DNA from 2 places in the Vibrio aquimaris genome. Region 2 is predicted to be linked to the other one. Evidence: riboswitches for the same ligand, from Rfam matches in the RefSeq annotation. Region 2 holds a riboswitch; the other holds the start of a gene.
What was found. Region 2 has a riboswitch for FMN ahead of ribB (3,4-dihydroxy-2-butanone-4-phosphate synthase). Riboswitches for the same ligand answer to the same signal wherever they lie in the genome.
Positions count from the first base shown of each region.

Region 1: linked by a shared signal. The riboswitch ahead of FIV01_RS15960 (riboflavin synthase subunit alpha) and the one ahead of ribB (3,4-dihydroxy-2-butanone-4-phosphate synthase) in region 2 are both predicted to bind FMN.

Region 1 is NZ_CP045351.1:300,438-316,136, reverse strand. It holds gene FIV01_RS16000 (5-oxoprolinase subunit PxpA) at 1-200, opposite strand, end outside; gene galE (UDP-glucose 4-epimerase GalE) at 427-1,437, shown strand; gene FIV01_RS15990 (hypothetical protein) at 1,692-2,327, opposite strand; gene FIV01_RS15985 (cytochrome b) at 2,725-3,264, shown strand; gene FIV01_RS15980 (YceI family protein) at 3,261-3,833, shown strand; gene FIV01_RS15975 (ATP-dependent endonuclease) at 3,874-5,505, opposite strand; gene FIV01_RS15970 (bifunctional metallophosphatase/5'-nucleotidase) at 5,703-7,448, shown strand; gene FIV01_RS15965 (hypothetical protein) at 8,099-8,287, shown strand; gene FIV01_RS15960 (riboflavin synthase subunit alpha) at 8,358-9,071, opposite strand; FMN riboswitch at 9,288-9,429, opposite strand; gene FIV01_RS15955 (sulfurtransferase) at 9,510-10,340, opposite strand; gene moeB (molybdopterin-synthase adenylyltransferase MoeB) at 10,391-11,140, opposite strand; gene moeA (molybdopterin molybdotransferase MoeA) at 11,149-12,384, opposite strand; gene folE (GTP cyclohydrolase I FolE) at 12,638-13,291, shown strand; gene dbpA (ATP-dependent RNA helicase DbpA) at 13,401-14,777, shown strand; gene msrB (peptide-methionine (R)-S-oxide reductase MsrB) at 14,911-15,699, opposite strand, start outside.
Region 2 is NZ_CP045350.1:1,353,593-1,369,291, forward strand. It holds gene uvrC (excinuclease ABC subunit UvrC) at 1-1,170, shown strand, start outside; gene pgsA (CDP-diacylglycerol--glycerol-3-phosphate 3-phosphatidyltransferase) at 1,254-1,811, shown strand; tRNA gene FIV01_RS06340 (tRNA-Cys) at 2,044-2,117, shown strand; tRNA gene FIV01_RS06345 (tRNA-Gly) at 2,121-2,196, shown strand; tRNA gene FIV01_RS06350 (tRNA-Leu) at 2,268-2,354, shown strand; tRNA gene FIV01_RS06355 (tRNA-Gly) at 2,368-2,443, shown strand; gene FIV01_RS06360 (substrate-binding periplasmic protein) at 2,497-3,315, opposite strand; gene FIV01_RS06365 (alkene reductase) at 3,480-4,520, opposite strand; gene FIV01_RS06370 (TetR/AcrR family transcriptional regulator) at 4,654-5,232, shown strand; gene FIV01_RS06375 (PQQ-dependent sugar dehydrogenase) at 5,229-6,311, opposite strand; gene pheS (phenylalanine--tRNA ligase subunit alpha) at 6,622-7,605, shown strand; gene pheT (phenylalanine--tRNA ligase subunit beta) at 7,624-10,011, shown strand; partial or broken gene FIV01_RS20705 (IS4 family transposase) at 10,105-10,287, opposite strand; FMN riboswitch at 10,424-10,566, shown strand; gene ribB (3,4-dihydroxy-2-butanone-4-phosphate synthase) at 10,671-11,327, shown strand; gene FIV01_RS06395 (DUF417 family protein) at 11,397-11,843, opposite strand; gene FIV01_RS06400 (hypothetical protein) at 11,986-13,521, opposite strand; gene FIV01_RS06405 (DJ-1/PfpI family protein) at 13,675-14,271, shown strand; gene FIV01_RS06410 (winged helix-turn-helix domain-containing protein) at 14,696-15,274, shown strand; gene FIV01_RS06415 (hypothetical protein) at 15,267-15,699, shown strand, end outside.

The DNA.
Region 1 (15,699 bases), on a different replicon from region 2:
CTTGGATGAGCACCTATTTGAGTGTCGTGCTTGATTGCAAGTTTTATCGTATTGAGCATAATATCTGGGTCAGATGCATGAAAGCCACAGGCTAGATTCGCCATATCGACCCATGGCATAATAGCTTCATCATTGCCCATTTCCCACATCCCGAAACTCTCACCCATATCGCAATTGAGAGTTATAGTTCGTTTTGTCATCGAGTAGATCCCAATAGTCATGCATATTCAATATGTTATAAAAATAACAGACAATCAGCGACTTTTTCATGATTTTTGTAATTAAAACGTAATTTTCAGTGTTGTGATAGCTTATTTTAAGTTCAGCTTTGAGAGATATATTGTAGGTGGCGCGCAAAAAGATACTCTATATTTCGTATTAAACATCCTTTACTATGTGATTGAAAATAATGATAAGGTTATTACTATGAATGTGTTAGTCACTGGTGGGTTAGGTTATATTGGTAGCCATACTTGTATTCAAATGTTAGAAGCAGGCATGACACCGATAATTCTAGACAATTTGTACAACAGTAAAAAGTCTGTGCTTGAGCGCATTGCGAAAGTTACAGGTGTTGAGCCTTTGTTTATTGAAGGTGATGTACGAGACAAAGAAAACTTAGTTAAGGTTCTGAAGGAGCAAAATATTGGAGCGGTTATTCACTTTGCAGGGCTTAAAGCTGTGGGTGAATCGGTAGAGAAACCACTCGAGTATTACGACAACAATGTTAATGGCACCTTGGCCCTAGTAGATGCAATGCGTCAAGTTGGTGTCAAGAGTTTGGTCTTTTCTTCGTCTGCAACTGTTTATGGTGATCCTGCGTCCGTGCCTATTACAGAAGATTTTCCTACTAGTGCAACAAACCCTTATGGTCGCAGCAAACTGATGGTGGAAGAATGCCTCACAGATTTTGAGAAAGCGAATCCAGATTGGAGCATCACCTTACTGCGCTATTTTAACCCCGTCGGATCTCATCCGTCAGGCGATTTAGGGGAAGACCCGTCGGGTATACCGAACAACCTAATGCCATTTGTATCACAGGTTGCTGTAGGAAGAAGGGAGTATTTATCTGTATTTGGTGATGATTACCCAACGCCCGATGGAACTGGTGTACGTGATTATATACATGTCATGGACTTATCAGATGGTCATGTTGCTGCGCTGAAGAAAGTAGGGAATAAGCAGGGTCTTCATGTTTTTAATTTAGGTACGGGTAATGGCTACAGTGTTCTAGAAATGGTGGCTGCCTTTGAAAAAGCGTCGGGTAAACAGGTGCCATACAACATTGTGCCAAGAAGGCCTGGTGATATCGCGGAGTGCTGGGCTGACCCATCAAAAGCAATACAAGAACTGGATTGGAAAGCTGAGCGAACTCTAGAACAAATGACGACAGATACATGGAGATGGCAGTCGAATAATCCCGAAGGTTATCCGTAGCCATAGGAAGGCCGCTATCTAATTACTCCTCCCTAAGCTAAGTGATTAGCTCTGGGAGGTACAATATGGGTTGTCTAGCACTACTGAATTTGTTCAATATTCACCCTATTTAAGTAATGGTTACCCTTCTAGCTCTTGTACTTTAGCTCTGCATCCTTAGCGGTTTGGGTAGCCGAAGATTTTGAATATTATTAGACTAACTTGTATGACTGTAAGTGAAAACATTAGCAACAGTTGGTGAAGTACTGGCGACGCTAACTCAACTGTGCGACACAATACAACTGGACGTATTTACGAAGGGCTTGTTTATCAATAGGACGTTGAAGAGGGTGAGTGTATTTAACAAAATATGGACTCAAGGAGAAACAATCTTCCAATAGATGACCTAACAGACTATCGGCTTCTGATAGTTTTACACCTTGTGTTGTATATTGTTCAACATCATCTGGTAGCTGTCCTGTCCACCAATGAATCAGTTCTCTGCTCTGTCTATTTCGTGAGAACCAATGATCGCCAATCAGTAGAAGTAGATCATTAGGTTGAATGGCAAACGAGTATTCCCCTTGCCAATGATCTATGGCTTGAAGAAACGTTTTTCTGCACATGTTGCCACCTGTGACCATATGAGACGCTAAGACCCATACTGTTCCTACATCAGAGGTAATTCTGTAGTGATGGATAGGGTTGAAATGAGCAGTGGAGCCTAAGGCTACATATTCACAGTCATGGCCGAATTTCGTCAATGTACGGGATAGCCGACGGGAGAAGGCTAAACTCAAGTGGTGCTCATCCATCCCCTCACTATGAATATTTGGGTAATGTTTCTGGTAGAGCCTCATACAATCTGTCTGAAACTCATTAACACTCTTTATCAACAAGTCCAACAGCAAGGTGATTCTCCAAAACGTTGCGATACTATCAAAAATGTTAGCACGTGAATTTCGTAATTAGTTACATTTGGATATAAAAATATTAAACATTTTTAGAGGTTTATGGTTAAGATTGAAGTTGCGTCACAACACTACAAAGAGTGTTATTTGTTATGTTGCTATATCTCCAATATCGACTAAACATTTATCGTCTTTCTTGATCACAGTTATGATCATGTCAGTTCTGGGTAATATGGCTCAGTACTCGGGGCCAAAAATTAGTCATCAATTTTTTTGAACAACTTGATCAACTCAGGATGATTTTATGAATGTAAAGATGGGTAAATAATCTGTGATAGGAATAACCTAGACGATAGTCTAGTTGATAAAGAGATGCGTTTACTATTGGATAAGAGCTATGAGTTCAGAAGTTAAAAACTACAATCCAGTTACCAGAGCTATCCATTGGACATCTGCGGTTGTTGTTACCGGTATGTTTGCAGTTGGGCTATGGATGGTTGATTTAAGTTACTACAGTGAATGGTATAAGACTGCGCCTCATTGGCATAAGTCTATCGGGATACTTCTTGCGGGGTTGACCATATTTCGTATCGTATGGAAGAAAGCAACAGTTTCGCCCGATATTGAAGGTAAGCCGTATGAAGTTATCGCCGCCAAGCTGGTCCATTTCTTGATGTACTTAGCCTTGCTGACACTATTTATTTCTGGATACCTAATCTCTACAGAGGATGGGCGAAGTATTGATGTGTTTGATTGGTTTGCAGTCCCAAGCCTAGGGGCATTATTTGAAAATCAGGCTGATATATCTGGAGAAATACATTTCTATTGTGCTTGGGCACTTATTCTGATGGCAGGAGCACATGCTGCGGCTGCGATCAAACACCACGTGATAAACAAAGATAATACTCTACGTAAGATGATAGGAGCTTTAAAATGAAAAAAAAGGTATTCGCTACTGGACTAGCGGCTTTCGTTATGTGGCTGCCATTTGGAGCCAGTGCAGCGGACTACGTTATTGACACTAAAGGTGCTCATGCATCGATCAACTTTAAAGTAAGTCACCTAGGGTATAGCTTTATAAAAGGTCGATTCAATGACTTTGAAGGTGATTTTTCTTATGACCCTAAAAATGTGAGTGCTTCTAAAATATCAGTTACCGTTGATACTACCAGCCTAGACTCTAATCATGCAGAACGAGACAAACATATACGTAGCGGCGATTTCATCAATGCATCAAAGTTCTCCAAAGCGACATTCAAAAGCACAAGTGTTGTCGATAAAGGAGATGGTAAGCTCGAGGTTAATGGCGATTTAAATCTACATGGCGTTACCAAACCAATCACAATAGACGCTCAGTTTATTGGAGCAGGAGCGGATCCATGGGGTGGTGAAAGGGCCGGCTTTGATGGCAAAGTTCGTCTCGAGCTGGCTGATTTTAAAATTCCGGTAGTGGGTTCTTCCAGCTATGTTGACATGGAGCTGCATGTCGAAGGTATCAAAAAGTAACAAACAAGATGCCTCTGATGATTTTGTCAGAGGTATATTTCTATGTATTTCCGTTCGCCATCGTGACAACGCGTTTTAACGTCCACCTAATCAATAATGGTATGCAATCCATCCCTTTCGTCTCGCAGTATGAAACAATAGCAAGTGCAAGGTCAGGTTTCGCAAACTTTTTCAGAACTCTGGTGACCACTTTTTTGGGCGGAATTGGATGATCTAAAGGTATACGGACCATATCTTTAAAAAACGCCTCAAAACCATTGTTATATAAATAATGTTCAATATCTCGATCAGGCAGTTCTGTTAAGCGATGCCTTTCTTGATCATTATCTAATTGAGCTCTAACTGCGGAAGCGTATTTTTTACCTGCGGCATCACCATCGGTGACCACATGCCAATCAATTCCAAATGCTTTTGCTATTTTAACCAAGGACTTTAACCCTGATTGTGCGAACTCGATAATTTGTACACCTTCAGCAGCGAGGTTGTAACCGCATTGATTGGCAAGCTCATTGAATAACCAAACCTCTGTTTCCCCTTCTACTAGAAGCCAGCACCTAGCGAAAAGTGCACCAGAGCGATGGAATCTTATGTGGAATCCAATTCGTCTAAGTTCATCTTTGGAGAAACCTTGAGCGGGAAGGTAAGTGGTAATGGTTCTATCAGACTGCCTCACCAAACGGCGGATACTGTTAAGGGGGACTTGTCCGAGTAGGTCACCGCTATTGGTAGTAAGAATTTTTTGCATTGGCAATAATTGAAGCAGGCTCCAAGCTCTGGCTAAATGGGTCGGGTGAAGTCGACCTTCTGGGTCTTCAAGAATAAGTAATGGTCTAGCACATCGACGTAACTTATTCGGCCCTTTTGCTTGCAAGTAAGCGTTAAGCAAACCCATAAACAATAACCTAGTTTGTTTGCTTTGAGTTTCTTCGACCACTTGAGAAATACTTTTGTTGTTCGGTGAGCTGTTAAAGAAAATGCCATCTCTCTGCTTGCGAAGGTTTTTACGCGTGTTGGATTTGAATGAAAAATAGTGTTCAACCAACACATTCATCGAATTTAAACTGCTTTTCATCTCGCCCTTATTTACGTGGCCAGGAACCGCCATCAAGCGCCGACATGTATTGTTGATTCGCTTTTCGATTCGGTCATTATCATCACCGTTAAAATTTATAGGCCTTTCAAATCTGCGAGAGTCTTTCAGTCTTATAACAGGGTGAAGGGTCATCAGTTCTTGAGCAAGTTTTTCTGAGTGATGTAATGGAAGTGTGTTCCCTTGGTTATCCAGAAATGAGTATCGTGTTTTTACTTCATGCCCATTTCGACTCGCACTCAAACAATAAATGATTTTGTTTGTCCCTTGAGCGTTTTGAATCCATACAGGCCTGACTTTTCGGTAACGACCGGAATTTATTTCTTTTTTGTCAGTAGAAACTAGACTCAATACAATTTGTAGATGTTGTGTTTGAGGATGAGCAACGGAGTAATCGACGTGAAAGTCAGCCATTTCGAACTGATATGGTATGCCCTTCGGTGGTAGTGCAACCGCAAGAGCATCCAGTAGTGATGATTTACCCCAGGTATTTTCTCCAATAAGGGTAGTGAGTTCTTCAAATGCGATGGAAAGTCGCTTGATTCCACGAAAGCCGGAAATTTCTATCCGCTCTAGAAGCATTAACCGATCCCAAGTGAGCTATCCTTCTTATGAGCATAATAGAAAAAGCTCTATGAAGCAGAAGGTTAGTTCACAAAGTTAAAAATATTTATCCCCTTAATCTAGCCATATGTATTTTGTAAACCAATAAAAACATGAAAGTTAATGAATTTGTCATAAGTGTCCATGTATTATGTGTGTGAAAATGAGAGATAAATATGAAATATAAAAAGAATAAGATGTCAAAAATTAGACTTGTGCACATAAATGATACCCATTCACACTTCGAACCTACCTCACTTCAACTATCGATTAGTCTACCAAAGCAAGATATATCACCCTATGTTAGTGCAGGGGGCTTTGCCAGAATAGCCACTCGAAAAAAGCAGCTCGAATCCACTCTTTGTGATTCCAGAGAGATGGTGTTTCTTCATGCGGGTGACTGCTTTCAGGGCACTTTGTATTTTACTTTGTTTAAGGGAGAGGCGAATGCAGAAATGCTTAATGCACTTAACCTTGACGCTATGGCTTTGGGCAATCATGAGTTAGACATGGGTAACCTGCCTGTCGCCAAATTTGTAAAGCAAATTAATTTTCCTTTACTGGCGGGCAATTGGGATCTTTCTGGAGAAATGAGAGACAAAACATACAGGCTCCGAGATAGTGAGAATGTACATTCATTTGATCCTAAAACTCAAACGGCCAGTTGGATTATAAAGTATGTTCAGGAAGAGCCCATCGCTATCTTCTCGTTAGCGATTGATAAAATGTCCGATATATCGAACCCTGACCATGACACGCCCTTTACTGATTCAATACAAACAGCGAAAAATACGGTTGAGGCAATTAAATCTCAGGGAATCAACAAGATAATTTTACTGAGCCATATGGGTTATGAAGCCGACTTTGATTTGGCCGAAAAGGTTGATGGGATAAGTATTATCGTCGGTGGGCATAGCCATCGCTTGCAAGGTGACTTTAGCGCTTTAGGGCTTAAAAAAGACGATGACTATGGAATGGTCGTTAATGATACTTACATTGTTCAAGCAGGTTATCACTCCCTTAGCATGGGACATTGTGATATTGACTTTGATGAGAAGGGTAACGTTATTAAGTTTACCGGAAAAAACGAACTCTTACTCGGTCGGCGTGTTTTCTTGGACGCCAGAATGACGAGTGCAACGGATCAAGCGCCATATAATCTAGCTCGTCAATTTATTGACAATCATCCTAATGTGATTGTTTGTAAGAAAGATCTTAATGTTCAGGCGATTTTGAATAATAGGTACTTACCTCGAGTTCGAGAATTGCAGAACCAAATGATTGCTGTGGCAGGTCGGCCAATGCGTCATGTCAGAGTTCCGGATGAACTTGGTGCAAGTGAATTGGCACCTATTGTTGCTAAGTCTTTTGCTTATTCGATGAGTAAGCTTGGTTATAGTGTGGACTTCGCTATTCATAACGCAGGGGGAGTAAGGAACTCACTGCACCAAGGTAATGTTTCCGTTGCTGATATTGCCGGAAAACTGCTCCCATTTGCCGTCCCTGTTGGTGTTTATAAAGTGAGAGGGAAGGATATTGCCGCGGCACTCGAAGGGGCAATAAACAATGCGCTGAATAATGGAGTTAAGGGGACTGGTGATGGTTCTTATCCATATACACATAACCTTAATTTTAAATATTTAGGCCAAGCACCGATAGGGAAAAGAATTGTTGAACTTCAAATATACACTCCAATCGAAGGCTGGCAACCAATTGATAATAAGAAATATTATTTAGGTACATCCTCAGCTTATACAATGAAAGGCAAGGAAGGGTTCGATGCCTTATTGAATATGGACGGAGAGGAAATTGTTACAGATTGGTCCATGACGGATTGTTTTATTGAGCTACTCAAAGATAATCCGAATGAGCTTAATGCCCCCCAACTGACACAGCAAATTTGGTGGCACAAAGGTTGCTAGTCATCCATTGAGCTAATGTTAACTTGGGGGACCTATGCTAAAGAGAAATTGGTTCGATATCGTGGTTGTAGTCAGCTGGGTAGGAGTTTGGTCAGCGCTGGTTTACTTCATCCCGTCTGGCGGCATATAAATGCCAAAGGTCAGTTTGTGGGGAGGATCTCCCCGCAAACCATTTAATCTCTGTTCGATTTTAACTACGGCAAGATTTCTGCAGCACTTTTCTCTTAAAAATAGATAAATATATCTATTCTATTTTCTTGTTCCAAAATACTTAAATAGTAACACTTCAGTTGTAATAGACATGTCATAATTCGATCATCAGGTTGTAACTCTTAGGTGGGTTAAAAATCACTATTCACAAACTCTTCAATCAACAGTAAGTACCGATTAATTAAAGCTAAAATTTTCAATGTAAACAAAATGTGAACGTAAGATTCTTCGAACTGACAAAGAAACATTCTATGCATAATGTCTATGTTTATCTTCATAATTTTGCAGTTTTAGTGCATTTTATTTTTACTTAATGTTAATGTCTTGTTTCATTAGAAAAACTAATGTCAAGACTGAAAATTTGTCATTTTTTGAACAGCAAATTATTGACTAATATTCACTCATCGAAACAAGTTAACCCAATTTATAGAGAGGAAATCATGGCTCAAGCAATGCACATCGGAACTATTGAAGCACCTATCTCTATGGACAAAAAAACCTATACGGTTTCATTCAAAGGATTGATTGCACACCTATTCGATATTCTTTTTACAGACAATACTCCTCATACGTACTATGCAGGTGATATGTCTGGTCATATTCAAAAAGATATAGGTCTGTATCGATAGCAATAGTAATGCTATCGATAGTGAACTTAAGCGCCAGCAGTAATGTTGGCGTTTTTTAATTTTGGTGAGTTTACTTTTTAGAAATATGCCTGACTGTGGTACTCGTCAGGGAGTCAATACTGCTATTTTTAGTCGTTAGATAGCGTTCAAATTCAGGCAAAAGTGGCCCTAGAGCATCAGTTAATGTATTTCTGATGGTATCGACCACCACTTGAGTCCCTCGTTCAATTTCAATATTGACATAATCTCCGAGAGCTTTTTCTTCAAATGTCGTTTGGCGGCGAGTTTCAGGGATGAGCCAAACCTCAAACCAATTGCTTGATTTATCGACTTCAGAAACTGTAAGGCTAGCACCATTTATCGCTATGTATCCTTTTGGAAAAATATAGGGCTTAAGTGATGGTGGAAGCTCAAGCCTAAGACGGTAATTATCTTCTATTGTTTCAATTTCAGCGACCTTAGTTTTGTCATCAATATGTCCAGAAAGAGGGTGTCCGCCAATTTCTGCCCCATCTTTCGCTGCCCGCTCCACATTTACCTTTGTGCCTGCGTTACAGCTTCCAAGCGTGGTGAGCCGAATACTTGGCAGCATTACATCAAATGAGGCTTTGTTCGGTGGTAGCAGCTTGGTGACGGTTAAGCACACACCATCGACAGCTACACTTGCTCCTATGTCAAGGTCATTGCAAAAGCCTTGTTCAAACTCAATGTCGAAAGTACGGATCCCATTATGATCCTCTATGTCCTGAATGGCGGCGATTGAGGAAATAATTCCAGTAAACATTAGTGCTGCTCCGATTTGATGTTTATGAAGGCATAGAGGCTCTGACAAAGCTTGGTGGCTATGGTTGATAGAACAAGCTTGGAAGCGATGAAATATGCAATTCGACGTATGAACTGAATCTGATTCATGGTGACTCCTAGATAGTTAACCTGAATCAGGGCGATGTGATACAAGAGCCAGCATAGGTCACTCTAATAAGTCAGAGTAAGTGTTGGCTCTTATTCTCTTTCATCCGGACTATAACCGTCGGCTCTGGTTTCTCACCAGATCTGCTGACCTCGAAACATCGAGCGCTCGCGGGCTCATCTCGATGAGATTTACCGCCGGTGGGGAGTTGCACCCCGCCCTGAGAATAGTTGTAAGGTCCAAGTTTGGATTATGGCAGAATAATAGATTTATCCCTAATTGGAAAGTGAGGCTGGTTTAAGGCTATGATTTCTAGCTCTCAATTGGCAAATCGGAATTTGCTCCCCATTCTGTCCAAGAGCCATCGTATACCAATAAGTCACGGTAACCTGCAATTTGAGCGGCAACTAAAACAATAGCGGCGGTGACACCAGAACCACAGCTAAATATATACTTTGCTTTTGCTTGATCAAGAGAGGTGGACAAGATTTGCTTTAGCTCAGTGGGTGATTTGAGCTTATGCCCATCTATTAGTTCAAGAAATGGCTGACATATCGAGTTAGGGATATGTCCAGAACGTAAGCCCACTCTTGGCTCAGCAACTTTTGCCTTAAAGCGCTCTTGAGAACGAGCATCAACGATTTGGCAAGTTGAATCATCTATATGGCTCAACACAAAATTAGAGTCGACAAAATAATTGGAGTTTAGTTGACCAATAAAATTACCTTTTAATGAAATCTTCTCATAAGAAGTCGTTGTTTCGAGACCTGAGTTTTTCCATTCTGTTAGGCCGCCATCGAGTATATACACCTCTTTATGTCCCATTGCTTTAAACATCCACCAAGCTCGCGGTGAAGCGAAGGTGCCGCTGTTGTCGTACACAACGATAATGGAGTCTTGATTTAACCCTAAGTCGCATGCAAGCGTGTTAAAGCGCTCTTCAGTGGGCATCATATGCGGAAGTGACGAGTCAATATCACAAAAGACTTTATCGTAATCGAAACGAATGGCACCCGGGATAATATTTACTTTGTCATTTGTAGGGGCCGATGGGGCTTGGAAATCAATACTTGCGTCGAGGATAGAGAGCTTTCCAGTATTACGCAGTTCGTTTAACTGTTTTGGTGTGATAATGGGTGACATAAATTTCCTTATTTACACTTGGTGAGTTTGTGTTTGGCCGTTTAGAAAATTTAACTACATACAATGCAGCTACTTTGCTTGGATACTTTCAGCTCTTGCCATGACATGGTCATGCCATCCATAAGTAACAACATGCCTTGTTTAGGTTGACCAAAATTTGCGATAAGCTTGATTGCTTCTAGTGCTTGTATTGTACCGATAATACCGACGATAGGCGACATAACGCCTGACTCCACACAGCTCAAATTAGTGTCTCCAAATAGAGAGCTCAGACATTGATAACATGGCTGACATTTATCCTTATAGGTAAAGACACTTATATGTCCTTCCATTCTTATCGCTGCGCCTGATACTAGGGGGACTTTGAGTTTGTAACAAAGTCGGTTGAGCTGGTTTCGAGTATCAAGGTTGTCAGAACAATCAAGGACTAGTGTATGCTGACTAACCTCATACTCTAAATCTGGTTCATCTAATCGCTTGGCTATGGAGTGAATATTTAGGTGAGGGTTCAATTGTTTGAGCGACTCAGTTGCAGAGTTCACTTTGTATTGCCCTTGGTTACTGTCGTGATGCAAGACTTGCCGATGAAGGTTAGACAATTCAACCACATCGTCATCGATAAGCGTTAAACTGCCGATGCCGGCGGCGGCTAAATACTGGCTAGCAGCACACCCTAAACCGCCAAGACCAATAATAAGGACTTTGCTTTGTTTTAACGCCTCTTGCCCCTCAAAATCAAAGCTTTTGAGAGTAATTTGGCGATTATAGCGCAGCATTTCTTGATCAGAGAGAATGGTCAAATCAATTCCTAATAGAGTGAAGGATTAAACAGTTGAATGTTGACAGTGTCACCTATTTCAACATGCCCACGGTCTTGCTCAAGCACTGCAAAGCAATTGGCGAGACTCATAGAACGGAATGCTCCTGAACTTTGATTGCCCGTACTTTCAACAAAGAATTGACCATTTTCAATACTATATATGGCTCTTTGGTAATCTGTGCGTCCGGGAACTTTTCTAAAGGCAGAGCGCGACTCAGCCGGTATCGATTCAGGTGCTTTCCATTGAGAATGTCCTGCTAATTTTGCTAGTAGAGGTTGAACTAAAACGTACATAGTGACGACCGCTGATACCGGATTTCCTGGAAGTCCGCAGAACCATGCGTTTGTTAAAGAGCCGAAAGCGAATGGCTTACCTGGCTTGATCGCCAGTTTCCAAAAATCAATATTTCCGATTTCTGCTAGTATCTGCTTTGTGTAATCTGCTTCACCAACACTGACGCCACCAGAAGTCACGACAACATCAGCCAATGCTTGGGCCTTTTCAAAAGTAGACTTTAGCTCGCTTGGACTATCAGGGATAATACCTAGATCTATGGCCTCACAACCGAAGTTTTCAATCAAAGGTTTTATACCATAGCGGTTGCTATCATATATTTGCCCTGATTGGAGAGGTTCACCCAATGAGACTAATTCGTCACCAGTAGAGAAAAAAGCGACGCGTGGCTTTCGAAAAACATTAACATGGCTAATGCCCAAAGAGGCAATCATAGGGATATCTCGAGCCGTCAATCGAGCGCCTTTGGGCAAAACCAAGTCACCTTGTTTTATATCGTCGCCTTTTGGTCGAATATTGCTTTGTGGCTGGATGTTCGATGCCTCAAAGATAGCGCCTTGGTCTGTCACTTGTGCTTTTTCCTGCATAATGACAGCGTCACAACCCTTAGGAACTGGGGCTCCGGTCATAATTCTCACACAGGTATTTTTCGGCCAAGTCCCGCTAAAAGGTTGCCCAGCATAAGATGTACCGGCCACAGGTAAGGCTTTATTTTGGCCTAAATCCTCAATGCGTACAGCGAATCCATCCATGGCAGAATTTGCAAAAGGTGGGACGAAAATGGGAGAGTTAATATCTTCTGCGAGCACATAGCCAATCGCATCGAGCAACGGGAGTGGTAAGTCTGTTTGAACTGGTTTAATTGATGCTAGCATCTTAGCTATCGCATCATTGATTGGCATTAAGCCAGGCGCGTCACAGCAACCCATCATATCGCCTCTGTATTATTGTTGTTTTGTTACTAATGTCGTTAATGATTATCGTACCATAGATAATGGCAGCTACAATAAAAGCCATTGATAAAATATGGGTGTAATTGTGCAAAAATACGAGTATCCTAGCTTTCCCAAAATCTTACCCATTAGGGTGAGGTTCGTAGCCACTCAGATTGAGTGACTTTTTGGAACAACAGATACCATAGGTTGATGTTAAAACGGCAAACAAACTTTGAGAGGAAGTAGGATGTCAGGTCTGAGTGAATCTGCAAAATTGGTAAAAGAAGCGCTAGAGAACCGTGGGTTAGAGACGCCAATGTTACCAAATCAAATGAACCGAGAAGAGAAAAAAGAAAAAATTCAGCATCATATGCGTGAAATTCTTACTCTATTGGAACTCGACCTTACAGACGATAGTCTTGAAGAAACACCACATCGAATCGCCAAAATGTATGTCGATGAAATTTTCTCTGGTCTGGATTATTCAAATTTTCCTAAAATCACTGTCATTGAGAACAAAATGGACATGAGTGAAATGGTACGTGTTAAAGGTATCACAGTGACCAGTACGTGTGAGCACCACCTCGTTACCATAGACGGACTGGCGACCGTTGCCTATATTCCCCGAGGAAAAATAATCGGCTTATCTAAGATTAACCGTATTGTGAGGTTTTTCGCTCAGCGCCCTCAGGTCCAAGAGCGAATGACCCAGCAGATCTTGGTTGCTCTGCAAACTTTGCTCGAATCTGATGATGTTGCTGTGACTATTGATGCCACTCACTACTGTGTTAAATCACGCGGAGTCATGGATGCAACTAGTGAAACTACGACTACAGCCCTTGGTGGTATTTTCAAGAGCAATCCTGCCACAAGACATGAGTTTTTGCATGGAATACGCTAGGTAATAAACTAAGCCAACTATTTTTATGAGCCGCTTCTTGTATGAAGCGGTTTTTTGCTTTTTACGGTCAGTACCAACAATGGACCTGACCATTCTTAAAGGTTTTTTTATGAGCAACACATTTAAGAGTCTTAACCTAAAAACTGAATTGATTGAGACACTAGATAGTTTAAATTATTTTGAAATGACACCGATACAACAGCAAGCATTACCTATTGTATTGCAGGGGAAAGATGTCATAGGGCAGGGTAAAACTGGTTCGGGGAAAACCGCGACTTTTTCGTTGGGGTTACTCAGTAATCTTAAGGTAAAGCGCTTTCGTGTTCAGTCATTGGTGTTGTGTCCAACTCGTGAATTAGCTGACCAAGTCGCTCAAGAGATTCGCATGCTTGCTCGTGGAATTCACAACATCAAAGTATTAACTTTATGTGGCGGGATGCCCATGGGCCCACAAATTGGTTCTCTTGAACATGGAGCCCATATATTGGTGGGCACCCCAGGGCGAATACTTGATCATTTATCAAAAGGTCGCATCAATTTAGATGAGCTTAACACTCTAGTGTTGGATGAAGCTGATAGAATGTTGGAAATGGGCTTTGAAGAGGCCATTGATGCGATTACTGCACAAGCTCCTAAAACAAGACAGACGCTATTGTTTAGTGCTACTTTTCCCGCCAATATTGAAACATTAGCATCAAAAGTGATGCAAGAACCACAGATGGTCAAAGTTGAGTCAACTCATCAGCTAAGCACTATTGAACAGCAATTTTTTCTACTTGAGACGCTAAAAGAACGTGATGAAGCACTTGAAGCTTTGCTTTTAACCCACAAACCTGAGTCTTCAGTTGTGTTTTGTAATACCAAAAAAGAAGTTCAAAATGTCACCGATGAACTGAATTATCGAGGCTTTAGTGTTACAGAACTTCATGGTGATATGGAGCAACGTGACCGTGAACAAGCGCTGACGATGTTCGCCAATAAAAGTATCTCAATTTTAGTTGCAACGGATGCGGCCGCTCGAGGTCTGGATGTCGATAACTTAGACGCGGTCTTTAACTATGAGTTATCTCGTGATCCAGAGGTTCATGTCCATCGCATTGGGAGAACAGGGCGTGCAGGGGCGAAAGGTATGGCGTTTAGCTTTTTTAGTACCAAAGAGTCGTATCGTGTTGCTCAAATTGACGAGTATATGGACATTGAAATTTCGCCAGTAAATCTACCTGAGAAGCCTATTGAAAAACCTTTCTACCCCAAGATGCAAACTATTCAGATTTTGGGCGGCAAAAAACAAAAAGTTCGAGCTGGTGATATCTTAGGTGCGCTAACTAAGCAAGCGGGGTTGGATGGAAAGAAGATAGGCAAAATAAAAATCTTACCTATGGTTTCATATGTTGCGGTCGAGCATGATCTTGTAAAGCCAGCCCTTAAACAGCTTCAAAACGGAAAAATGAAAGGCCGGGATTTTAAAGCTCGCATCATGAAGTAACGGCACAACCCAATAAGTAATCATTCTATTAACAAAATAAGACTTTCTTATCGAAAGTCTTATTGTCTACTATGAGTAGCTCGTAAAGAAAAAATTAAGCCAGCCTAAACCGGATGGCTTGGCTTATTCGTTTTTAGCTAGCAAATAAATACAGGTACTCGCCATAACCTTGTTGCTCTAATTCTTCCTTGGGAATGAATTTCATTGCTGCTGAGTTCATACAATAACGCAATCCAGTTGGGGCAGGGCCGTCTTTGAATACGTGACCTAAATGAGAGTCCGCAAAGCGACTTCGAACCTCGGTTCTTGGATAAACAAGGTAGTAATCGGTTTTAGTCACTATGTATCCTTCGTTAATCGGCTTGGTAAAGCTTGGCCACCCTGTACCTGATTTGTATTTATCAGTTGAAGAGAATAGCGGCTCGCCAGAGACTATATCAACGTAGATGCCTTCTTGCTTGTTATCCCAATATTCATTATTGAAGGCTTTCTCAGTGCCTTCTTTTTGTGTTACGTAGTACTGTAAACTGGTTAGCTTGTCTTTAATTTCTTTATCCGATGGTTTTTTATACGGCTTCACATTGGCAACGGCGTTATGTTCATCAATCAATTGACGCAGTGTTTTAGGGTTTTTCTCTCTGTCATCACCAAATATATCATTAAGATACTGATCTCGCCCTGAGGCATAGCGATAGTAGTTATAACGAATTTTGTTATGTTTGTAATAGTCTTGGTGGTAGGCTTCTGCCGGCCAGAATTTGGAGAACTTGATCAATTCCGTTTTGAGTGGTTTTTTAAAGATTCCAAGGCTCTCAATTTCATCCATAAAATCTCTCGCAATCTGCTTTTGCTCATTATTATGATAAAAAATCGCTGGACGATATTGAGGGCCTCGGTCTACAAAGGACCCTTTGTTGTCCGT
Region 2 (15,699 bases):
AGATTTGAAGATGCCGCAAAGCTGCGCGACCAAATACAGGCGATACGCCGTGTCCAAGAGCAGCAGTTTGTGTCTCATGATTCTCAAGAAGATATGGATGTGCTTGGCTTTGCTCAAGAAAATGGTGTCGCGTGCATTCATATTTTAATGATTCGCCAAGGGAAAGTGCTCGGCAGTCGCAGCCATTTTCCCAAAATTCCTAGTAATACAAGCCAGCAAGAAGTCTTCTACAGCTTTCTTAGTCAGTACTACTTGAGTCATAACGAAGCACGTACTATTCCTGCAAGGATTATTGCTAATGCTGATTTGATTGATGATGCAAAACCATTGCAACAAGCGCTAGGTGATATCGCAGGGCGTAAAATTCATTTTCATATGAATCCAACTGGTCCAAGGGCGCGATATCTAAAACTGGCTAATACCAATGCCTTGACGGCGGTGACCAGCAAAATCAATCATAAAATGACCATTTCGCAGCGCTTCAAGGCGCTTCGAGAGCTACTCAATATGGATAGTATTTTGCGTATGGAATGTTTTGATATTTCTCATACTCAAGGTGAAAGTACCATTGCTTCTTGTGTGGTGTTTAACCAAGAAGGGCCGCTGAAACAGGAATACCGGCGCTATAATATCACTGGAATTACGGGTGGCGATGATTATGCCGCCATGGGGCAAGTGCTTGAACGCCGTTACTCGAAACAAATCGATGTGGAACGAATTCCGGATATTGTATTTATTGATGGTGGAAAAGGGCAGCTTAATCGTGCCGTCGACATTATTTCCAACTACTGGCATGATTGGCCAAAGCGTCCTCGACTGATAGGTATTGCTAAAGGCGTGACTCGAAAACCCGGTCTAGAGACGTTAATTACACCGCAAGGAGAAGAGTTCCACTTACCAAGCGACGCATCTGCCCTGCATTTAATGCAACACATTCGAGATGAAAGCCACAATCATGCCATTGCAGGTCACAGAGCAAAACGTGGTAAAACCAGAAAAACCAGTGTGTTGGAGGGTATAGAAGGCGTCGGGCCCAAACGTCGTCAGTCTTTGCTTAAGTTTATGGGTGGGCTGCAAGAGCTTCGCCGCGCAAGCGTGGAAGAAATCGCCAAAGTTCCGGGGATTAGTATCTCTTTAGCAGAAAACATTTATCAAGCATTGAAACAATAGAAAAAATCACGCACCATAGAGTCCTGTTGTGAAGCAGTGAACAGAACAATAACGATACGCAAACGATAAGAGCCTCAATAAATATGCGTTTAACGATCCCAAACATTTTATCTTTATTACGACTTCTTCTTATTCCGGTGTTTGTCGTTGTTTTTTATCTTCCCTACAGCTGGGCACCTTTTGCCGCTGCCATGGTGTTTTGGGTCGCAGGTTTCACCGATTGGCTTGATGGAATGCTCGCACGCAAGCTTGGACAGATATCTCGCTTTGGCGCTTTTATCGATCCTGTAGCCGATAAAGTGCTTGTTGCGAGCGCACTGATTTTAATTACCGAGCACTATCATAGTATTTGGGTGACGATTCCAGCGGTGACTATGATTGCTCGTGAGATCATTATCTCAGCGCTTCGAGAGTGGATGGCTGAGATAGGCAAACGCGCCAGTGTCGCTGTCTCTTGGGTGGGCAAAGTCAAAACGCTCAGCCAGATGTTTGCCTTGTGGGTGCTTATTTGGCGATATGATGATTGGATGGTATGGCTGGGCTATATTAGCCTATATGTTGCTACTGTGCTGACCTACTGGTCAATGGCTCAATATCTGATTGCTGCTAAAGATGATCTCCTCAATGAGGAACACCATTGAAAAACGGGCTTAGGCCCGTTTTTTTGTTATCGCATAGACTTTACGACAGCTAACTTAGTTAAATTCAACGAATTTATGCGACTAATTTAACCAAATTAGCGCTTTTTGACGCTTAATTAGACAAACGATTCAAAAAATAAAAAATAGTGTTGACTCATTAGTTCGAATCCGTAGAATGCATCCCGTACCCAAGAGGAACGCAGCAAAGAAGCGAAACGATTGGAGTTACGGCGGCGCGTTGGCAGAGTGGCTATGCAGCGGATTGCAAATCCGTGGACCTCGGTTCGACTCCGGGACGCGCCTCCATTTGCGACACTAGCTCAGTTGGTAGAGCGCAACCTTGCCAAGGTTGAGGTCACGAGTTCGAACCTCGTGTGTCGCTCCAAATTTTAAGATAGTGATGACCAACAATCATTATCAATGATGGTGTCTCCATCGCAAGTTTTAGATTTGCGTGCCCTGGTGGTGGAATTGGTAGACACAAGGGATTTAAAATCCCTCGGCGTTCGCGCTGTGCCGGTTCAAGTCCGGCCCGGGGCACCATCTAACCTAATACGCGACACTAGCTCAGTTGGTAGAGCGCAACCTTGCCAAGGTTGAGGTCACGAGTTCGAACCTCGTGTGTCGCTCCAAAATTAAACCGCCTAATAGGCGGTTTTTTCTATAAAAATTGAATCCTTAAACTCTAATAATATTTATCTAGAATGCTCTTATATTCTGTAGATTCTAGTGTTTGGCCAAGGGATTTATTGATCATCATGGCCTCAGTTGTAGATATTGATTTACTGCAAACAAGGTAGCGTGAATGTTGTTCGGGCGAGTCAGTGACATTAACAATACTGACGTATTTAGATATTCCTTCATTGTGGTTTAGGATCCATTTTGCTTCTACATAAGGCATAAGCACGAAATCCACGCGTCCTTCGGCTAATAGGTGGAGTAAATGTGCGCTTTTGGTTAGTTTTATGTCTTTTACATAGCTAACATCGCGCCTATTCACATTGTACTCTTCCATTTTCTTGTCAAACCACGCTCCATATGAAAAACCACTGTATGTACCTAACTTAAGGTCTGAAGTAAATACTTCAGCTACTGTTGGCGTTTTGGGTATTTCAGAAATTTTTTCATTATTTATTACAACAACGAAAGGTTTTTCAATCAATAAGGGTTCATCGCTATACCAATATTCGTTCACTCTCTCAGATGTTTTATAGATTCCAGAAATACATCCTTTGATACTTGGATTTTTAAGTTCTTCCATTATTCTTTTGAAAGGACGCTTATTGAAGTCAAAGGAAATATTTGCATTTTCAAAAACTAGCCGATTAATGTCGATAAGTATCCCAGTTACATAGTCACTATTAGTTTTAAAACGGAGTGGTTCTCGATCGTAGTAATAAATAGTCACTTTTTTATTAGTATGTGTTGAAGACTCAGAGACAGCCCATGTTTTGGATGGTAAGAGGCACAAAAATATTAGAATTGAACCAAATAGCAGCTTCATATATACACCCTACTTACTGACACCAATAACCTAACTATAGTAGGGAATGAATTAGCTGCAGGGCCGTATACCAAATTTAACATACAGTAAAAGATGAATGTTCGAGTTGCACAGTTAAGCAAATTTAAGACCATGTGATTACATGGTCTAGTATTTACACCGTGTTACACAAGCTGTGCGAGCATATCATCCGAGTAGTCGGTAAGTGCTTCGCCGGCTTTGACTTTAGCAACATAGTCGGGGTTAGCAATTAGTGGACGTCCTATAGCTAATAAATCAAATTTCCCAGCGGCTAAAGCAGCATTGCCCGATTCTGGGGTAAAGCCACCAACCCCCATTAGGGTGTTGCTGTAATAAGCACGCATGTAGTCAGATACCTTGCCACCTAAGTAATCAAAAGTCATATTATCGTCGAATATACCCACATGCAGATAGCATAATTCTCTGCTTTCTAAAGTTTGCAGTAAGTAGTCAAAAACCTGTTTGTCCCTTGGGTCAGATTCCATATTGAAATACGCTCCAGGTGAGAGACGAAGCGCGGTCCTTTCTGAGCCAATGGCTTCGGATACTGCGTCAACCACTTGTAAGGCAAATCGAGCCATATTTTCGGCATTTCCACCAAATTCATCCTCGCGCTGATTGCTGGCAAAGTGCAAAAATTGATCAATCAAGTAGCCATTGGCTCCATGGATTTCTACGCCATCAAACCCAGCTTCAAGCGCATTAATTGCTGCCTGACGATAATCTTCAACCAGCTCTAGGATCTCTTCTCGGCTTGCGGGCTTTGGTGTGATGTATTCGAGTTCTCGCATGCGTGGAACCGTGCCATCAACACCGATGGCCGAAGGAGCAAGTACATAATCAGCGTCATAGAAATATGGGTGTGCGACTCGACCCGTGTGCCATAACTGAAGGAAAATTTTGCCACCATTTTGGTGAACGGCATCAGTCACTTTGCGCCATCCTAATATTTGTTGTTGAGTGTAGATGCCAGGAGTATTGGGATAGCCTTGCGCATCAGGTCGTATGATGGTTGCTTCACTGATGATAAGCCCTGTATCCGCGCGGCGCGCATAATACTTCACCATGTCATCAGTGGGGACAAGGTTGGCATCAGCCATGCAGCGGGTCAGCGGCGCCATAATAATACGATTGTTAAGGGTAATAGCGTCATTAAGTTTAATTGGTTCGAATAAATGTTGCATGATTTTTCCTTGGTGATTTCTTGAATGTTCATTCAAGTTAGTCTAATTTGAATGAACATTCAACATGTTTTTTGAATGTCTGTTCAAAATCCGTTAAAGTAGGGTGTTGTTGATAATTTAAATGTGAGTGATGATGCGCAGCGCAGAATTTGATCGTGAAACAGTGCTACGTTCTGCAATGGAAGCCTTTGTAAGTAAAGGGTATTCAAAAACCAGCATGCAGGACCTAAAAGCCGCAACAGGACTACATCCTGGCTCAATTTATTGCGCGTTTGAAAATAAGCGTGGGCTGTTGATCGCAGCGCTTGGCCAGTATCGTGATGACAAATCTCGTGAATTTGAAACCTTGTTCAAAGAGCAAGAGAACGTTTTTTATGGTTTAAATCGTTACCTAGATTCTGTGGTTGAAGAGTGCGAGAAAGAGGCAATCAAAGATTGTTTATTGCAAAAGTCTTTGAGTGAATTGGCGCAGCAAGACGCGGAAGTCGAGCAGCTCATTAGCTCTATGCTGCAAGACTGGCATGGCTCGATTGAGAACAAAATTTGTCAGGCTCAAGATGCGGGATACGTAAACAAAAATAAATCTGCCGCACAACTGACTCAGTTTGTCGTTATGGGTATTTACGGGATGCGCACCCTTTCACATACCCAACCTAAACCGGGTGTGTTGAAAGAGTTAAAGCAAGAACTGATTCATTACCTTACCAGTTAGTTGCCTTTAATAAGGCGATATATATTGCCTTGATCGGTACTAAAAATAATCTCATCTTTTGGGCTCACGATAACGTGTCTGATCCGCTCATTGAGATGCTCAAGAATGCGAGTTTCTTCAATCGCTGACTGGGTGTTATCGAGAGTGATAACATTGATATGCGTGAGTTTTAGCGCTGGGGCGAGAAGTTTTCCATTCAACTCAGGGTAGTGGGTGCCTCTATAAAGTAGCAGGCTTGCAGGAGCAATTGATGGAATATAAACCTTAATTGGTGACTCTATTCCCTCTTTTTCTGTGGCATCAGCAACATTAATTGGTCCCCAATATTCCTTACCGTGTGAGGTTATTGGCCAGCCATAATTAGCACCTCTCTTGATAAGATTGAGCTCATCACCACCTCTTGGTCCATGTTCAATTGACCAAAGGGTTTGTGACTTACCATCATAATACAAACCTTGTGGGTTTCTGTGGCCAATGCTCCACAGCTCTTTTTGCGCGTTGGGAATTGACATAAATGGATTGTTCTTGGCTGAGCCGCCATCAGGATTCAGCCGTAAGATAGAACCAGCATGAGTGCTAAAATCTTGCCCGTTGGGTCTTTCTCCTCTGTCACCAATACTCATAAAGACATGATCTTTATCAAAAGCTAAGCGACTACCGTAATGTCGCCTAGTATCGGAATTAGAAATTGAGGTAAAAATGGTTTCAAATTGAGAAAGTTTTCCAGATTGATAGAGAAAGCTTGCTAATGCTGTGTCTGAACCCGTTTGAGTTTTCTGGCTATACGTGACATAGAACTTATTTTTTTCAAATGGAGATGAGGCAATGTCCATCCATCCGCCTTGGCCTGCGGCGTACAAGTGAGTTGGGTTATCCATCAGCTTAGAGGTGTTTCCTGTTCTGATATTAAGGGCAAGGATATGGCCATTTCTTTCAGTGACAAGCAATGTATTATCATCAGAAAACACCATTCCCCAAGGTACTTTAAAGCCAGATGCAATTTTCTGAGTTTGGTAACCTTGGCTATGCGCAAAGCTTATCCATGCGGCCAACACCAAGCATAATGCTGTTCTTATCACTGGCAACTCCTCCCTATTGATTCTGAGTATGAACCTCTAACCCAACTCTAGACAGCTTTTTATTTTATACAACTTGTTGCTTTTATGACGGATGAAGTATTGCTGCCAGAAACCTGTTTTTCTGCTGCTAGAGGATGTCGTAGCGCCAGAGCATGGTCCACAAGAGAAAAACTTGGACTAAATTACCGCTCAGTGCGTATTTCAGATTGGATTTACACAGCGGTTTCGTTACTATGTAGGGCTATTTACGAAGCCTGAAATCCCTATCGGGAAACCTTATGGAAACTACCAATAGGTAGATGAGGAAACGATGCAACATCTAGAAGAGATTATTGCTAATGCTAACGCTGCTATTGACGCAGCAGATTCATTAGTCGCACTCGATGAAGTGCGAGTTCAGTATTTGGGTAAAAAAGGTGAGCTAACGGCTCAGCTTCAAAGCCTAGGTAAATTGCCACCAGAAGAGCGCCGCAGTGCAGGTCAAGAGATCAACAAAGCGAAAGGTGTTGTCCAGCAAGCGATCGCTGCTCGTAAAGACGCGTTGCAGCGTGCTGAGCTGGAAGCCAAATTGGTAGCAGAGACGATTGACGTCACTCTACCTGGTCGCCGCATAGAAAATGGCGGTCTGCACCCAGTGACTCGTACTGTTGAGCGTATTGAGCAGTTCTTTGGTGAACTTGGTTTTAATACCGAATCAGGCCCTGAGATTGAAGACGCATTTCATAACTTTGATGCGCTGAATATCGCAGAGGATCATCCTGCGCGTACCGATCATGATACTTTCTTCTTTAATCCAGATCTTATGCTGCGTACGCACACTTCAGGTGTTCAGATTCGCACAATGGAAAATGGACAACCACCGTTTCGCTTCATTGCTCCTGGGCGCGTATATCGTAACGACTACGACCAAACACACACACCTATGTTCCACCAAGTGGAAGGTATGTTGGTTGATGAAAACGTTAATTTTGCCCAGCTTAAAGGGATTCTCCATGACTTCCTGTGTAACTTCTTTGAAGAAGAAGTTGAAGTGCGTTTTCGTCCTTCATACTTCCCATTCACAGAGCCTTCAGCAGAAGTGGATGTGAAAGGTAAGAACGGCAAATGGTTAGAAGTATTAGGTTGTGGCATGGTTCACCCAAATGTGCTTCGCAGCGTGGGTATTGATGCGGAAAAATACTCTGGCTTTGCATTTGGTATGGGCGTAGAGCGTTTAACTATGCTTCGCTATGGCGTAAACGATTTAAGAGCGTTCTTCGAGAACGATCTGCGTTTCTTAAAACAGTTCAAGTAATCTAGGGGAACCATCACTATGAAATATAGCGAAACTTGGCTTCGTGAGTGGGTAAACCCTTCGGTTTCAACAGATGAGTTGACTCACCAAATTACTATGGCAGGCCTTGAAGTTGACGATGTTTTGCCTGTCGCTGGCTCTTTTACAGGCGTTAAAGTTGGTCATGTTGTTGAATGTGGTCAACACCCTGATGCAGACAAATTGCGAGTGACCAAAGTGGATGTTGGCGAAGCTGACTTACTTGATATTGTCTGCGGTGCACCAAACTGCCGTCAGGGCCTAAAAGTTGCTGTCGCAACGGTCGGTGCAGTGCTACCGGGCGATTTTAAAATTAAGAAAGCAAAACTACGTGGTCAGCCTTCTCATGGCATGCTTTGTTCATTTACAGAACTTGGTATTGATGTTGAATCAGATGGCATCATGGAGCTTGTGGAAGACGCAGTCGTCGGGACAGACTTTCGTCAATTCTTGGGTCTAGATGATGTGACTGTCGATGTTGATCTGACGGCAAACCGAGCTGATTGCTTTAGCATTCGTGGTCTTGCTCGTGAGGTCGGTGTACTTAACCGTGCAGACGTCACTGAGCCAGCAATAACTCCAGTGGCTCCTGCTATCGACGATACGGTTTCTATTGAGGTTAAAGCGCCAGCAGCATGTCCTCGCTACCTTGGCCGCGTGGTTAAAAATGTCAACGTTAAAGCCCAAACGCCGCTTTGGATGCAAGAGAAACTGCGTCGCTGTGGTATTCGATCTATTGATCCAGTGGTTGATATTACGAACTACATCTTGCTAGAGCAAGGCCAACCAATGCATGCTTTCGATTTGAACAAAATCGACGGTGGCATCGTGGTTCGTATGGCAGAGCAGGGTGAAAAACTGACACTTCTTGATGGCAGTGAAGCGGAATTGAATGCAGATACATTGGTTATTGCTGATCACAATAAGGCACTCGGTATTGCGGGAATTTTTGGTGGTCAGGACTCTGGTGTAACGTCTAAAACCCAAGATGTGTTGCTAGAATGTGCCTTCTTCGCACCTGATCATATTCGTGGTCGTGCTCGCAGTTACGGTTTACACACAGACTCATCAATGCGCTTTGAGCGTGGTGTCGATTACGCATTGCAAGCAAGTGCGATGGAGCGAGCGACAGAGTTGCTGGTTGAAATCTGTGGCGGTGAAGTAGCTCCTGTTGTTGCTGTTGAATCAGCCAGCGATTTGCCAACACCGAATACCGTTGCATTACGCCGCACTAAACTCGATCGCCTACTTGGCCATCATATTGCTGATGCAGATGTGGTTGAGATTTTAGAGCGTTTGGGTATGCAGGTTGCGACAATCGAAGCCGGCTGGACAGCAACTGCGCCAACGTGGCGCTTTGATATTGCTATCGAGCAAGATTTGATTGAAGAAGTTGGTCGTATCTATGGGTATGACAATATTCCAAATCAAAGCCCAGCCGCTGATCTAAAAATGCACGATCATGTAGAAGCGAATATTCCACTCAAACGTGTTCGTAACTTGCTTGTAGATCGCGGTTTCCAAGAAGCTATCACCTATAGCTTTGTTGAGCCAGAGCAGCAAAAACTGATTGTTCCAGATGTTGAGCCTTTAATCTTACCTTTCCCAATTTCTGCTGATATGTCAGCGATGCGTCTGGGTTTGATTCAAGGTCTTCTCAACACTGTTGTTCACAATCAAAAACGTCAGCAACCACGTGTTCGTTTGTTCGAGTACGGCTTGCGTTTTATCCCTTGTGAGTCTGCAGAAAACGGCATGCGCCAAGAGCCTATGCTGGCTGGTGTGATTGCTGGTGCTCGCAGTGAAGAGCATTGGGATATAGAAACTAACACGGTTGATTTCTTCGATTTGAAAGGCGATCTTGAAGCCATTCTTGAACTGTCTGCGAATGAGAAAGCCTACTCTTTTGCTACGGTAAAGCATCCGGCATTGCATCCAGGCCAATCGGCGGCAATCATGGTTGATGGAAAAGAAGTCGGCGTAATGGGCACTGTACACCCCGAACTTGAGCGTAAGTTTGGCTTAAATGGTCGCACCATTGTGTTCGAAATCGAGTGGTCTGCTATCAACACTAAGGTGATCCCAGAAGCAGTACAGCTTTCTAAGTTCCCTTCAAACCGTCGTGATATTGCACTGGTTGTCGAAGAAGAAATTGCATCTGGTGATATCGTTGCAGCGTGCCTCGAAAAAGGAGGAGAATTCCTCACAGATGCTCGCTTGTTTGATGTTTACCTTGGTAAAGGGGTAGAGGAAGGTAAGAAGAGCCTTGCCATTGCCCTAAGCCTACAATCAGTAGAACGTACGTTGGAAGACTCGGATATTGCAGGCGCAGTTGATGCTATCGTTGCTCATGTTGCCGAAAAATTTGGTGCTTCTCTTAGAGATTAACCAGACTTATTCATTATAATAAAGAAACCTGCCACAAGGCAGGTTTTTTATTATTCCATCATTAAAAAGAATACTAAGTTCTGGGGGATCCCCTCATGAATCCTCCAGTGCATAGCCATCTTTTAAGAGCTGCTCAGCTAGAGCTATGGCCGCTGCTAAGGGGTGTTGAGTAGTAATCTCGTAGTCTGGTCGCCTGAGGACATCCATACCTAATCGAACGATAGATAGGACATTTCGATTTCTGACTGTATGCGCTTGAAAGTGCCTATCCCACCCAAGGCGAAAATTGGTGTGCGATTGTTTAAAGGTTATCGATAACTCATCACAGATAGATGTTGAGTTATTTGATATTAGTCCTATTCATTTTTGATCCCTTTTTATAACATATCGGCGTTTACAATGTTAAGTTGTAAGTTATTCTCAGGGCGGGGTGAAATTCCCCACCGGCGGTAAATTCAAAACAAGAAAAGCCCGCGAGCGCTCGAGTTTTCGAGGACAGCAGATCTGGTGAGACTCCAGAGCCGACGGTTAAAGTCCGGATGAGAGAGAATTGAAGCACATAGAGGACTTGCTGCTGTATTTTATACGGCACCTATAAGTGTGTGTTGTTTTATAACTCCCATTGCCCTGGTTCTGGTCTTAATAAGTTGGAGAAAACCATGAATCAGACATCTATCCTTGCCGATTTCGGTGAACCTATTACTCGCGTAGATAAAGCGATTGCTGCTCTTCAAGAAGGGCGTGGTATTTTGCTTCTTGATGATGAGTCTCGTGAAAATGAGGGTGATTTAATATATTCAGCGCAGTATCTGACTGCTCAGCAGATGGCGTTAATGATACGAGAATGTAGCGGTATTGTTTGTTTATGTTTGACAGACTCTGATGCTAATAAGCTGGATTTACCGCCGATGGTTGAAAAAAATAGCAGTGTAAACCAAACGGCTTTTACTGTAAGTATTGAAGCGAAAGTCGGTGTGACTACTGGTGTTTCAGCCAAAGATCGAGTCACAACGGTAAAGACAGCGATAGCAGAAACCGCGACTCCAGATGACCTCGCTCGTCCGGGACATGTTTTCCCTTTGCGCGCTCGCAGTGGAGGTGTGTTTTCGAGACGAGGGCATACAGAAGGCACAGTTGATCTAATGACATTGGCTGGTCTTCATCCTTCAGGCGTTCTGTGTGAGCTCAGCAATCCTGATGGTTCTATGGCGAAAACGCCTGAAGTTGTTTTATTTGCCCAAAAACATAATATGCCAGTGTTGACTGTTGAAGATATCGCCTTGTATCGAACGCAATTAGAACGTCATTCAGCTTAAGGTTTACTTATTTTAGGTATCCTTTCTCAGGAGCCAAAAAGATACTATCTTCATGGCTCCTTCTTTGGGTTAGTTGCTTGGCTTATTTCTTTCAATAATGCTTATCGATACGGCAAGGAACAAAATATCTTTTACTAAGAAAAAGTTGGTGACTAATACACCATCCGAGACTTTCCAAGTATTAGGCGTTGTGAGCAAAAAGCTTAATGTTGTGATGAAGATAGCTGCCGCAGCGATACCAGAATAAAACGCAATCTTCGGCTTTTTAATGCCCACAATAAGCCCAATGGCGACAATAATTTCTGCTGCCCCTATCAGATTAGACACCGCTTGAATAGAAAAAAGGTCATAAAGCCAATTCATCGCGAAATGATTTTCGACTAAAGGTTGAATCAGCTTGGCTTCGGTCGGCGTAAATTTATAAATACCGATCCAAATCAGCACGAGTGCTACGCCGAAAACGCCAACAAGGTAACCAATATTGTCAGTCTTTGTATTGTTCTTTACAGCATGCATAAAATCTTTTTTCTCTTAATTAGCATGAGAACAAAGACCTAAAGCTTAATGAAAAACTTTCATTAAAAATACTAATCTATCAATAAAAAATCGTTATTCTGGATTGCCTTAGGTATTGTCGTGCTGGATGATAGAAATGTTGTTAGTTTGGGGCTCGGAGCAGCGCATTCCATGTGACTCTTACAAATTCATCGATGTGTTTATCTGCACCATTACCACTGATTTTATCTTCAAGAGGATGTTCGCCAACGATATCCGATACAAATATCCCGGGTATGATAGTGACAGAGCAGGGGCTATCATTAACTGCATTGAATATATGCGCCGTTTCTACATCGACCGTTGCTACTTTTTTCTCTTGTTGTTGTGCGAGCCAAGACTTTGTTTCAATGAGCGGTGAATCGACAGTGGTGTTAGAACAAGCAGTTGTATTGATGCGTGAAAATTTAGTGGGTATCAGGACTTCGGTATTGCTCAAATTCACAACATTACCTTGGTAAGATGAATGATTTAGGTGGATATAATCACCTATCTGTGCATCGCCAGTAATTCGGCCACCCGCACCACACATCACGATTTTGTTAAAACCTGATTCGGCAAATGTCTTAACCGCGTCGTAAGATAACTCGCCATTGGGCATTCTCAACGCCGCAATTGATACTGTCTTGCCATTGTTTGTGATAGTGACTTCATCAAAAGTAAAGGGGCCGATTTTGTGATTGTGTGGGTTGAGCTTTTTGTATCCTTCACCCTCATGTTCACCCGAAAGGCTAAAGATTTGGTTGGCGATCGATTCCATGACTTTCCAGCGAGCACCGATATAGAGAATTTTTTCGTCTGCTTGAATTTGAGCTAACTGAGACTTTAAACTTTTTATCGATGAAGCTTTCAGTGCGTCAATACTGCCAATGGAGGTTAGCTTGGTTGCGACATCAATTCCCGAGAAGTGGAATTGAAGTATCTGATGTTCAAGGCGTGTATGAGAGCCTATTCCAGATACTATTATTTTGTTTTCATTTGTCTGATGGTTGTTTAAAAGATAGAAGTGAGTTGAAGTGGGAGAAGATACCTTAAAGCATGTGTCAAAACCTTGGCTTTTATAGTGGTTGGCTACGTCTTGATCACTGGAGTTAAAAAGAAAAAACTCTGCACCGTGTTTGCTGATGAGATCAACTAGTCCTGATGGAAGTCTGTTGGCAAGATAAGCATTGATATTGACAGTGTGCTTTGCATCTGTGCTAGGTAGTTTTACAGGTTTATTTTGAAGTAAACTTGTGGCCTTCTGAAAGCCATTAAGGTTTTCTGCATGGGCAGGATGTATTTTTTGTAAGCTTAATTGGTCGAGGCTGAATATCTTGCTTGTCCCAACTCGCTTTATATCATCTACAGATAGGTATCGTGAAGGAGGCTCTGAGGAAGTAAGCGCTCGAACTATCTGAGATTTTGGAGCTGCTACATAAGGGTTTTTATCTTCAAACCCAGCTCTAATGGCATTCATTCGGTCTCCAGCCTGACGGATCTCCATCATTAATAATGTCGGTAAATGACGTGTATTCGATGGAAGGCTTGTATCATTGGATAACTGGCTGATGCGTCTTATATTTAACGGCTGGTCGGCTCTTGGTAGGTCTGGCTGGTCAAGTAGCGCAGAATTCAGAGCTATACTTGATAACTTCATTAGAATTTTTCATTCTGTGGTAGGTGTAATGCTATCATCTAACGTTATGGTTTTATGGGATAACGTCCATAAAATAAATGCTTCTTATTTCGTAATTTCAATTTTTATCACTTAGGGAGCTGTGTAGTATTAAGAGTGGTGCATGGAGGCACAATGAATATTGGTATCTATATTTATGATCATGCAGAAGTATTGGATTTTTCTGGACCATTTGAAGTCTTTAGCACAGCAAAGCGCCTAGGAGCCGAGGATATTAATGTATTTATGATTTCTGAGAGCGATAAACCAGTTTTCGCTCGTGGTGGCTTTAAAGTGTTAGTACACTATTCATTACAAAATCATCCTAAAATAGATTGGTTAGTTGTTGTTCGAGGCCTGCACCAAAATGAAATGATGAAGGCTGATATCATAAGCTGGTTAGCTCTTGCAGCCGATTATGCTGAACTGGTTGCGTCTATTTGTACAGGCGTTTTTCTTTTAGCAAAAGCAGGCTTACCAAATGAGCTAACTGTTACAACTCATTGGGAAGATATTGAGGATTTATGCGTTCAATTTCCTGATTTGAATGTTGTCAGAGATAAGCGCTGGGTACGATTGGGAAAGTACATAACGTCAGGTGGAGTTTCCGCTGGTATTGATATGAGTTTACACCTAGTCGCTACGCAATATGGTTTATCGTTTGCGAAAAAAGTCGCTCGTCAAATGGAGTATAATTTGTCAAATACCAATAGAGTACACCTGAACACTTAAAAACTTTATTTATAAAGGCATTGAAGTCTAACCCTTGTTCAAAGCTTCACATTAGTAACCCTGATTAATACACCATAAAATCTACCTCGAGGTTTCTGTATGAATTTTGATCATGTTGTGGGTTTTAAATACAAGATAATTAAACGAGTTCAACATGATTTAATTAGTGTATAGATTCTAATACTTATGTTTGTGATGTTTATTTATACGAAATCACTCGCTGGTCTGCAACGCAGATAACAATTCATGATGAAATTGTGAGATAGGACCACAAAGTTTTTGTTTTTCTTAGATTTTAAGATATCGTATAGCGACATAACCTAGTGCCTTTATTCAGTTTATGTCGATACTGATAATTAATGAAAACCTTATTTTAAATTTACTAGCGGGCTCAGTAGAAGATATTACAACCGGTTATAAATCGATGCTGGGAGGTAATGAGGTTGCAATGCTCAAATTCATGGTTGAGCATCCAAGTCAGCCACTCACCAAGTCTATTCTTCTTGAACAGGTATGGCACAAAAAAGGTGTTATTGTTGAAGAAAGTAGCCTGCTTCATTGTATCTCAAGCTGTCGTAAAGCTCTGCGTGATAAAGATGCTGAGATTATTAGTACGGTTCGTGGGGTGGGGTACCAATTTAATGGTGATATCAGAGATTATGAGCCTGAAACCATTACTCCGATAGCTAATCAACAGCCTGACATTAATGGTCCTTTAAATGACTCAAGTTGGTTAGTTTTAAATAAACCGCGTAGTGCTTACCTAGCAATGTTTGTATTCAGTGCTCTATCCAGTCACTGGTTGGTTTCTTCCTGGGTGTCACCTTGGGTTGAAGCTGAGTACACTGAGACCTTTTATACGAAATGCACCCTATCAACTCAATCTCCACTTGTTGTTAACCAAGTTCGAGCATTTGAGACAGACAACCAAGTTATTTTAATTAAAGAGGATGGAACGTCTATTAGCTATCGTCCAAAAGATGTGGAGGTGGTTTGTGAATAAGATAATATGTTCTGTCAGCATTATTACGGGAATGCTAGTGGGTGGTTTATCTGCATACACAAGTTCGCCAACGATGAATCGCAGTTTTGAGAGTAAAACAGAGATTATTGTTCCTACTAGACAAGGTAGTGAGAATATAGGTTTATTAACTCAGCTGAACTTTAAACGTTCAGGTCAGTATGAAATGTACTTTCTCACTGATGATTTGATTGGCTTTAATGTATCTGGACAATACGGGTTTAGTTCCAATGGTCTATCTCTGATGCCAAGCTCTGCTGAGCGAGTTATACCTCATGGAAAGGAACTTTCCATTATAGAAACTATGTTCAGCCAACACGGTATGCACTCTATGGAAGATCTAAAGATCATTCGCCTTGATGATGATAATACGATATTGGTTGCGCCAAGGTATTCATATTTATACT